Regions from separate parts of the Paenibacillus donghaensis genome, predicted to be linked through region 2. Evidence: riboswitches for the same ligand, from Rfam matches in the RefSeq annotation. Region 2 holds a riboswitch; each other region holds the start of a gene.
The links. A riboswitch is a leader RNA that binds a small molecule or an ion and turns the genes downstream of it on or off. The one in region 2 is predicted to bind cyclic di-AMP.

Region 1 (3,276 bases), 1.3 Mb from region 2:
AATCCGCTCTTGCGGTAGGTCCGGATCGCACGCTGGTTCCAAGTGAGCACCTCCAGGTCAATCTCCCGCTCCGGATACCGTGCTAGAGCCTTCTTTACAATGGCGTTCATAAATGAAGAGCCCAGCCCCTGGCCGCATAACTCCGGGCGCATGCCGATTCCCAGCCGAACCACGCCTTCCATAGGAAAAAGCTGTGCGAATCCGCATAAGTCACCCTGGTCATTAATAACAGATACATATTGTTCTTCACGAAGCTGAGGGTCGCCGAATTCAATGCCAAGCTCCTGCATCTGCTTCCAGGGCATCCAGCCATAGATGTTGTACGGCGGCTGGTAATCCCACTGGCAAATATCCTCACCATGCCCGGACTCCATCGGTACTACATGAAACGTAACGGGGGAAGAGATCATAAGGCAACGAGGCCTCCTTTCGCGTGCGAAATACGATATATCTAAATTATATCCACTATCGGCCTGATGCGACGCAAAAATAACTGAACAAGGCTGAAACTTGACAAATTACAAATTATATTTTATTAAAATGGATTTTTCGGCAGATTTACTGTTTGGCACTCTATGGGAGGGGTAAATAAAAAATATAGACAAAAATAAGCTCCTTCCCGGAGAGTTGTGGCAACAACCTCGGAAAAGAGCTTCTGTAAGAGCTACTTATTATTCAACATTGTCATTGTCTTGAACATCGCTGGCAACATCATGGTAAGCATCTGTACTCATGATACGTTTAGCGCCAACGTAACGGTCAACGTAATAGCTGTCACTCAGTGTGCTGATGGTTACACCGCGTTTGGATGATGCATGTGCGAACTTGTCGTCGCCAACATAAATTCCAACATGGGATACACCTTTGCCGCTTGTATTGAAGAATAGAAGATCGCCTTCTCTCAGGTCACTGCGTGAGATCGCTGTGCCCATCTGGTATTGGGAACCGGATTGGTGAGGAAGATTAATGCCGATCTTGTCAAACACATACATGGTAAATCCAGAGCAATCAAATCCGTTGGTGGAAACTCCGCCGGATACGTATTTCGTTCCAAGAGTGTTGTCGATTACCTTATCCATCTTGGAATCGGCGAAAGCGCTTCCTGCTCCCATAGTGAGAACAATGGAAAAGCTGAGTAATGCGGCTGCTAACTTCTTCTTCAAAAGTGTATACCCCTTCCAAATGCCTACGAGGTTAGCTTAAGGGTTCGGTTGAAGGTCCCCTATGACCCCTCTTAGAATAGGAGGTCAATTCACCCAAAGTTGGTTCCCCCGTTTCCCTGATTGTTAGGGAACTCGGCACATACTGTTTGATTAGGATTAGCTTGTAACCAATACATGACAAAACCTTAGCAAAACATAACTGAATAATTACAAAAATGTTACTAAAACTTCACTGCGATTATTGTAACAAAGAAGCTGGCGCTTGGCAATCACTTATAACATATTAATGCAGAAATATTAGCTGAATTGGAGATTCAGAGCGGCAAAATACTGGGGAGTACGCGGCTTTGTGGTATTTTTACAAATTTTTCTTGAAATAATGGGGAAAAGCTGTTTCGCGACGGATCGATCGGTGTAAAAGGTAGAATAAGGAAAGAAAAAAACCGAACCTGATTACGACAATAATCAAGTCCGGGTGGTTAAGTCTATGATAGGGGTTAAGGTTGTGGGGAAATTTCAATCGTAGGCCACAGCTTGGTACGAGGACGTACTCATAACTCTTTTGGCGCCAACGTAGCGGTTGGCCCAATAGGCTTGACTCAAGGAAGTGATGGTAACACCACGCGATGAGGATGACTGCGCGAACTTGCCATTGCCAACATAAATTCCAACATGAGAAATTCCGTTGCCGAGCGTGTTGAAGAATACCAGATCGCCGGAGCGCAATTTACTTTTCGATACAGTAGTTCCAACATTATATTGTGCTTTCGAGGTGCGCGGCAGGCTGAGGCCCATCTTGGTGAAGACATATTTCGTAAATCCAGAGCAATCGAATCCGGATGTGGTTGTTCCTCCGGTTCTATATGTCGTTCCCAGTGTTTTTGTAATAACGTTGTCCATCTTAGAATCGGCAAAAGCGCTGCCTCCGCCAATCGAGAATGCCATAACAAGCCCTAATGCAGCTGCGACGAATTTTTTCTTAAAGAACTGAATCTTCAAAAGATGTACTCCTTCCAAGGCCTGCGAGGTTAGCTTAAGGGTTCGGTAGAAGATTCCCTATGATCCCTCTGTTACGAGATCAATTCACCCAAAATATGGTTCCCCCACTTCCCGGTGCAGGGAATTTGGCGTGTTATGCACCAGAATAGTGACTTTCAATCGTTGTCAGAACCGACGGTTTGCATGCAATTATGAATAAAACAATTCAAAAGATTACAAAGTTGTTACTAGTAGTACAGGCATCATTGTATCAGAGGATTTAGAGTTTTGCAAATCTTCTAAGCAGATGTGCACAACAAAAAAACCACTGTCCCAAACCTGGAGGCAGTGGTTTTCTATTATGTCCAAATATTGCCTGTATTATTGTGGAAAGCGCTTGCTGTGCCATAGATGATATTGGGCAGCTACTCCCCACATTCGGAACAGGGTGGCAGGAAGCGGGCAGAGCTGGCGGACCAGGAGTGCAGATAGGCCCGGAGCAAAAATACCAGTGAGGCCGCTAATCAGCAGCAGGGCTAATCCGCCAGCCCCCAGTACAAGCGATATTAAGATTGCTGAGAACAGAACTTGAAAGGCAATCAGCAGCGAAGAGAACATTCCGTTTCCAGCCGTACAACCAAACTGCATATAAAGAATGAATAGCCGCACCAGGTAGAGATAAACCAGCCAAGCCAGTATATAGGGGACCACTGTAAGCAGTTTTGAATAATCCATAACTGAGGAGAGCAGCAGCCCGTACACTTTGGGGGCAAGCCACCAGAGCGGAAGCAGTGCCAGCAGCCACTCCACCAGGCTAAGCAGCAGTACAGACAGTCCGTGCAGCTTCATGCCGGGAAAAAAGAACAGACCGCGTTCTCCCTTACTCTCCTGGTGCAGCTCGTAGATTAGCCCTGCCCTGATAAAGGGTGAAGCAAGCAGCCGGAGCAGGGAGAGCGCAAGCAGCATCAGGAGCCACCCGTGTACCGCAGAATCTGAGCTTAAGGCAAATTGGCCTTCAATGTAGAAGAGCAGGCGCCCCAGCGCACTGCCGCCTGCATCGGCGGTAGGGTAATGCTGCATCACAGGGATCACCGCCGACCTTACGAACCGGTACAGAAAATAGCCCCACAGCAGC
Region 2 (3,276 bases):
GCGCATCTGCCGCATGAGCCGCACTGTGTGCCCAGCCTCCTTCAGCCACATAACCGCGCAGGTCCTTCTCTTCCCGGTAATAACGCAGTAATGCACCCTTCACAGCCAGGAATTCAGCAGGCTTCAGAATTGGCTGCTTCCTGTGGCGCATCAGAATTAAAGCTACCGGCAGCACCGCGAAGGTTCGCGTAAACACAGACGGACTCCCCTCGCTCCCGATCTGATAGAACAGATGCTGCTCATCAGTCAGCGTTCTGAGCAGGATGCGCAGCTCATCGTCCGTGAACTTTTGCTGTTCCATAATCCATTCATAGAAGGTAGGATAGATCAGATTATCGCGCAGCTCCGGCTCCGGGTCCCCGATATATTGCAGCATCAACGTCAGGAAGTCCTGTTCCCGCTCTCCCTCACGCAGGTGGTAGTGCTCGTCTTCGATACGTTGTAGGTCTTGCATCAGCTGTTCTCTGATGTTGCATGAATCCACACGGCTATCGCCCCTTAACTGCTGCACTTTAATGTCACAGCTTTTGGCAACTATCCAGCCATTCAGCCCATAGGAAGAAGATATCACGAAGTATTGATATTGTTCAGCAGTCAGCGTTGACTCCAATTCTTCGAGAGTATCATACATCTTGGGCCAGCCGTAGTTCTTTTGTTTGTTCAGCAGCTCTGTATTCTCTTTGATGAAACTAGGGATTCCATAGGCATCGATATCAAGGATAATACTTCCCGGCAGTTCCCCTTCAAACCAATGGCACAGCACTCCCGAGAAAACAATATCCGTATGCTCCAGCAATTGAGGATAGTCATACCTAGTATGCATAATGATTTGCTCAGCCTCATAATTCACTTCATACGACAGTATTTCATTATCATGCACTTGGGACATCTAATCTGAACCCTCCTGTTCTTTTACCAGCCAACCAAGAGCTAGAAACACCCAATCTTCCGCCGCTCAACCTTGTTGTTCGCCTGTTTATACATGTAATATTCCATATCCGTCAGATTGACCAGTGCCAGCCCTCTTTCTTCAATGACCGGGAGATCCACTTCCGCCTCCAAGAGCAGCAGCTTCAGCCCCTTGGCTTCCCATGAATATCTGTGATAACAAATTTCCGCATATCCCTCCTGCTTTCCTGCTCCAAGTTGTCTTTCGGGGCTAATTCTCTTCCCCTCTGACATTCGCTAGAACATCCCCCAAGGTTCAAACAACCTCTTTTTTTCATTTCAAGCTCCTTATTATCGCCTGTATTAACCACAGGCGTACCCTTCTATTATCGGCAAGTAATTTCTGTTACAACACGCATCCTGTCCAGAATCGAGGGTATTCTCCACAGAAAAACAGAGGTTGTCCCATCAGCCATATCGTGGCTGATGGGACAACCTCTGTTTCTCAACATACACTAATTCACCATACTAAGATAACTCTTTTGATCTACTACACGCCGAGCTGTGACATAACGATCTTTGTAGTATGTATCCGCCAACTTGCTTATTCTAACTCCCTTGCTGCTCGAGGAGTGAGCAAATTGATCATCGCCTAGATAGATGCCCGCATGAGAGATACCCGTACCCAACGTATTAAAAAACACCAAATCTCCTGATCGCAGGTTCTCTTTAGCTACTGGTGTCCCTACTTTGGCTTGAGATTGGGATGTGCGTGGAAGATCCTCCACATTAAACTTTTTCAGAACATACAATATAAATCCGGAACAATCAAACCCTATGGACGTAGTACCCCCCCATAAATACGGGGTTCCCAGTACCTGATTCACTTCACTTTCAAGGTTAACCTCACTTGCAGAGATACTTGGTGCAGCGGTTGTGAACAGAACTGCAGCTCCTAATAAAGATAAGATGACTTTCTTCAGAACCTTGTTCTCCCTTCAATGCCTACGGAGTTAGCTAAGGGTTCGGTTAAAGGTTCCCTATATTCTCTTACTCACAAGAATAATTCACCCGGAAATGGTTCCCCCGTTTTCAAATGAAACTCGGCAGTAGTTAATATTTTGTAACTAATTATACTTTAATAGAACTACAAACATCTGTCAATCTTCTCTCGAATTTCATCTAGTATCATGCCCTGTTAAGGCTTTCTACATAGATTTTCTACTATTTTAGAATTCAATCCTTTTATTCCTATTAAATCCTTTGATAATGTGCATCAGCAAAATAAACAAAAATGTAATAACTATCCTGGATATATTATCCTCAACGTGAATCCTTCTAACAAAAAAGCTTCCCATTTAGTATGGATATCGTGGCATATGAAAAATTCGGAGCATACTCCGCCGCGAAAGCGGGCTTAGAAGCATTAATGAAAACGGTGACCGTGGAAGAAGCTAAGCATGGTATTCTTGTAAACCTATTTGATCCGGGCAATTTGTGCTTAAGATCGTTTGGATCTGTTACAAATCTTTGGATAGCGAATTACTTATTCGACTCCACCTGAAACTGTTTGAAATCTGCATACCCACCTTCGGTGACTTCTGCAATAGCAAATAAACCAAACTTCGCACCTACCCAGCGATCCACACTCGCTTCGAATATTTCTGCGGGAACAGACTCGAAGCTTTCACCATCCATCCTGTAGGCAAAGTCACAATGAGCACCTTCTCGGACGTTTACATAAATATCCACGATGGTACCCTTCATCGGGGTTCGCCATATCACAGATTCCTCCGTCTGGTAACCGACCGTATAGATGAGCTCCCGTTCTTCCGTACCAGCGATCACCTTAGCTGCAAGTCGAGCATGCTGGTAACCAAATACGATTAACCCCGCCTCAGTTCCTCCAAGCATACCGGCAATATCCAGTCGGACAGTCGCTCGAAATGATAGTGCCGGAAATTTTTGTAGCAACAACTGTGGCGCATCATAGAACGTTGTCACATGCTGCGGGAGTCGATCTGCGCACAACCGCAACGTACCTTCGTGCGTCGGCAGTAGCCAGTTCGGTGAAGGATTAGCCTGCCACTGCCATTGCAAGCCAGGCCGTCCTTCAGTAAAATTGTCCGATGTTGCTGGTATCTCAATGGGATAAACAGCGCCAACATCTGGCTTCTGGAAGCAAACCACCGGCTCTCCGATGCCTGCGTTTTGGTTTATGCCCATAAGCGGCCAATTGTCTTCCCATACAACGGGCTGCAAATGAACGATGCGACCGTAAGCATTCTTATCTTGAAAATGAATAAACCAGGATTCTCCATTGATGAGTTCAACCCATCCACCTTGATGGGGCCCGTTTACCGGAGAATCGCCCTGATGAAGTGCAAT
Region 3 (3,276 bases), 1.2 Mb from region 2:
GGGTTGATATTTCTCCATTGCCACTCATGAGGTAATGCCTCCCTGATCAATTTGTGCGAGAGCCCCGGCAAATTCCTCCCGCGTAATTCCAAACATCGCCAGCCGTTTGTACAGCTGCTTGCCGTTGCAATATCCAATGCCCAGCAGATTGCCGAGCGCCATTCTTCTCTCAGCCGCACGGGCGTGTACAAGCATCCCTGCTGCCATAAGATCCTCAATCCCAATCAGGGCGGGTGCCCCTTCAAAAGAGGTGTGCACATGCTCCAGGGCATGGCGGATCGCCTCAGGCGAGGCGTTCTCAACCCCGATATCGCCCTTGCGGGTAGCCTCCTTCTCCGGGATAAAAGCATGCTTGCAGCCTGGAACCTTCGACGAGACAATCTTGCGGATACGTTCTCCCGCATGATCGGGATCGGTCAGGATAATAACTCCTCGGCGCTCCATAGCCAGTGCGACCTTTGCGATCACAGTCCGGTCCACTGCCGATCCGCCGGTCTCAATGGTGTCTGCCTCTACCGCCCGCTTAATGGCGATGGTGTCGCTTTTGCCTTCAACGACGATCAATTCCTTGATCAATGGGTTAACTCCTCTCAAAAACGCAAAAAGAAGAGGATTCGCTCCTCTTCTTTTTGGCTAAAGAATGTATAAGTGGTGAGCGGTTGCTCCGTGATCTCTATAAGAGATTTGGCGTCCATAGTTGCTTTCACCACTATAGCCTATCAACCGAAAATTTGCAAAAGGATGCTGCCAGCCTTAGTTAAGTTCAGGCTTCACCGGACCAATAACGTAAACGGTACGCGATTTGCGACCAAAGTTGCGGGCTTGGCTGAGTGAATCATAATAAATATCCACTTTATGGCCTTTAATGGCACCGCCTGTATCTTCTGCACGGCGGAATCCCAATCCTTCGATATACACCCACCAGCCGATAGGTATTATTCTAGGATCAACGGCAATAGTCCGCCCTTCCGTTACACGTGTGCCGGAAGCCGTGCGTGTTCCAATGCCTGGCTCTTCTGAAGAGTATGCCGTCATCGAGACATTCTTAATCACTTTTTTGTATTCAAAATCTACGCCGGCTTTACTGGTCACATTATTGCTTTTCTCAGAAACCTTGGCAGTCTTGGTTTTAGCTGTGGAAGTTTTGGTTTTGGTTTGGGTTTGGGTTGCAGTAGCTGTTGTAGCAGCCAGGACAGGCACAGGAATTTTTTTGGTTCCGATCGCGATAACCTTGTCTTTGGTTACGGTCTGAACTTCTTTACCAATCATGCGCATAGAGGCCAGTTCTCCATCTTGGTAGATCTTCTCAATATGCTGAATCATGACACCTGGTTTACCTGCTTGTGCGACTCTTACTGTACCCTTTGGGAGGGAGGGGTCTGCGGTCTTGATGACCCGAAAAGGCAGGTTTGTTGTCCGCTGAACGGTTTGCTTGTTGATGCGGAGAATTGTAATCTCCATGTTGGCGGAAACTGAAGTCTCTAACGAAGGGAATATCTTGTCATCGCCATCAACGGCTATGCCAAACTTGCTGATAGCCTTACCGATGGTATCCTCGGTGGTATGCAGCACCTTTGTCGTTCCGTCTGCAACAACACTAAGCTGCTGCGCACGGTTAATCATGACGCGATCGCCATCTTGTATTTCATCACTCAGACCCAAAGATATTTCATCATGCGGCTGCAGCGAAATTTGTTCCTTGGCCAGCACATCGCTAAGCAGCGATTCACGCGTCTCCAGCGTTTGTACATGACCGTCAATAATTACAGAAATCTGTTTCGTAGTGCTCTGACCGTGTACATAAAGCAGAATAATCAGCGCGATCAGAATTGAGAATGCGCCGGCAAGTGAAAGTACGCGAAGATTCACCTGCTCCCACCGTAAAGCGATAGACTTGCTGGATGATTGCGAATCATGGGATACCTCTGGTTGGAATACACCCATTCTCTCCATCCTCCTTACATAGCCCCGTCGTCCAATGTATATTCAAGTTGACTGAATCGTGTTTGACGAAACTAAGTTGAGATTGTCACAGGATACGCAGCCTTAATTGCCTCCGCGTCTCCTGCTCATGGATCGCCTGCCCGGCACAGTTGCCCCCACAGCTGTTATATAACAGTATGCAGGGTTCATTCACAGTATTCAAAACAAAAAAAGCCTAAAAAGAGTTCTTGTGAGGACTCTTTCGTGGCTTCTCCGTGTATCGAAATACGGAATGTTTATGCACGAGGTTTCCTCTCTTACTTGCGCTTACGGGGTTAGCTGTCGGGTTCGGACGAAAGAGAGACGCCCTATCTTGGGTCACCCGCTCACGGCGGTTGCCCTTAAATTCACCCCAAAGACCACGTGAAGAAATCAAATAGTGCCTGCGGCAGTACGTGCTGTACTCGATGTACGGACATGCGGCAGCGCATTATTGGTTCCCCCGTTCTCCTGACGGAGACTCAGCGAGACGATTCATGATCAGTGGCTGTCACAGTAACAACAGTTCACTGCACTGAAAAGATGATATCCTGTTTTGATACATATTGTAAAGCACGATTCAAGCACGTTTAAGCAGATTTAAGGTTAAAATATTGTAATATTCAGGTGTTTTATTGTTAAAAAACATTAATATATCGTCTATACTCCATTTTTCAGCTATTTTTCTCCTGATTTCAGACAATTCCAAATCGTTCCAGTGCGTTCGCATAGGTAATTTGGGCCAATTCCTCCCATTTCATCCCTTTAATTTCCGCCGCAGCCTCTGCGACCAATTTCACATAAGCACTCTCATTTCGTTTGCCTCGGAAGGGATGCGGAGTCAGATATGGGGAGTCGGTTTCGATCAATAGGCGGTCCAGTGGAGTCTTCGCAAGCACCTCTTTAGGCACTCTTGCGTTCTTAAACGTAATCGGCCCTCCGAAGGAGAGATGGAACCCCAGATCCAAGCACATTTTCGCAGTCTCCCAACTGCCGGAGAAGGAGTGCATGACGCCGCCAACCTCATTTGCTTTTTCCTCACGGAGAATTCTTACGACATCCTCATGCGCATCTCTGTCATGAATACAGATCGGCATTCCCAGCTCGCGGGCCAGACCAATTTGTTTACGAAATACTTCGTGTTGCACTTCTTTCGGGGAAGTGTCCCAGTAATAGTCCAGACCGATCTCTCCAATCGCTACCACCTTCTCATGCTTGCAGAGCGAGGCAATCCATTCAAGGTCACCATCCTTCATCGTAACCGCATCCTGCGGGTGCCAGCCAACGGCTGCATAAATATGTTCATACGTTTCC

Region 1: linked by a shared signal. The riboswitch ahead of B9T62_RS32505 (C40 family peptidase) and the one ahead of B9T62_RS26580 (C40 family peptidase) in region 2 are both predicted to bind cyclic di-AMP.
Region 3: linked by a shared signal. The riboswitch ahead of B9T62_RS32150 (resuscitation-promoting factor) and the one ahead of B9T62_RS26580 (C40 family peptidase) in region 2 are both predicted to bind cyclic di-AMP.

What each region holds. Positions count from the first base shown of each region.
Region 1 covers NZ_CP021780.1:7,163,406-7,166,681, forward strand. Annotated here, with positions in the region: gene B9T62_RS32495 (GNAT family N-acetyltransferase) at 1-410, opposite strand, end outside; gene B9T62_RS32500 (C40 family peptidase) at 672-1,163, opposite strand; cyclic di-AMP (ydaO/yuaA leader) riboswitch at 1,169-1,311, opposite strand; gene B9T62_RS32505 (C40 family peptidase) at 1,680-2,108, opposite strand; cyclic di-AMP (ydaO/yuaA leader) riboswitch at 2,166-2,303, opposite strand; gene B9T62_RS32510 (hypothetical protein) at 2,523-3,276, opposite strand, start outside.
Region 2 covers NZ_CP021780.1:5,881,860-5,885,135, forward strand. Annotated here, with positions in the region: gene B9T62_RS26565 (DUF2785 domain-containing protein) at 1-454, opposite strand, end outside; gene B9T62_RS26575 (hypothetical protein) at 931-1,182, opposite strand; gene B9T62_RS26580 (C40 family peptidase) at 1,404-1,871, opposite strand; cyclic di-AMP (ydaO/yuaA leader) riboswitch at 1,876-2,007, opposite strand; gene B9T62_RS26585 (SDR family NAD(P)-dependent oxidoreductase) at 2,252-2,452, shown strand; gene B9T62_RS26590 (glycoside hydrolase family 43 protein) at 2,431-3,276, opposite strand, start outside.
Region 3 covers NZ_CP021780.1:7,090,666-7,093,941, reverse strand. Annotated here, with positions in the region: gene rsmA (16S rRNA (adenine(1518)-N(6)/adenine(1519)-N(6))-dimethyltransferase RsmA) at 1-28, opposite strand, end outside; gene rnmV (ribonuclease M5) at 25-576, opposite strand; gene B9T62_RS32150 (resuscitation-promoting factor) at 754-1,944, opposite strand; cyclic di-AMP (ydaO/yuaA leader) riboswitch at 2,233-2,460, opposite strand; gene B9T62_RS32145 (TatD family hydrolase) at 2,658-3,276, opposite strand, start outside.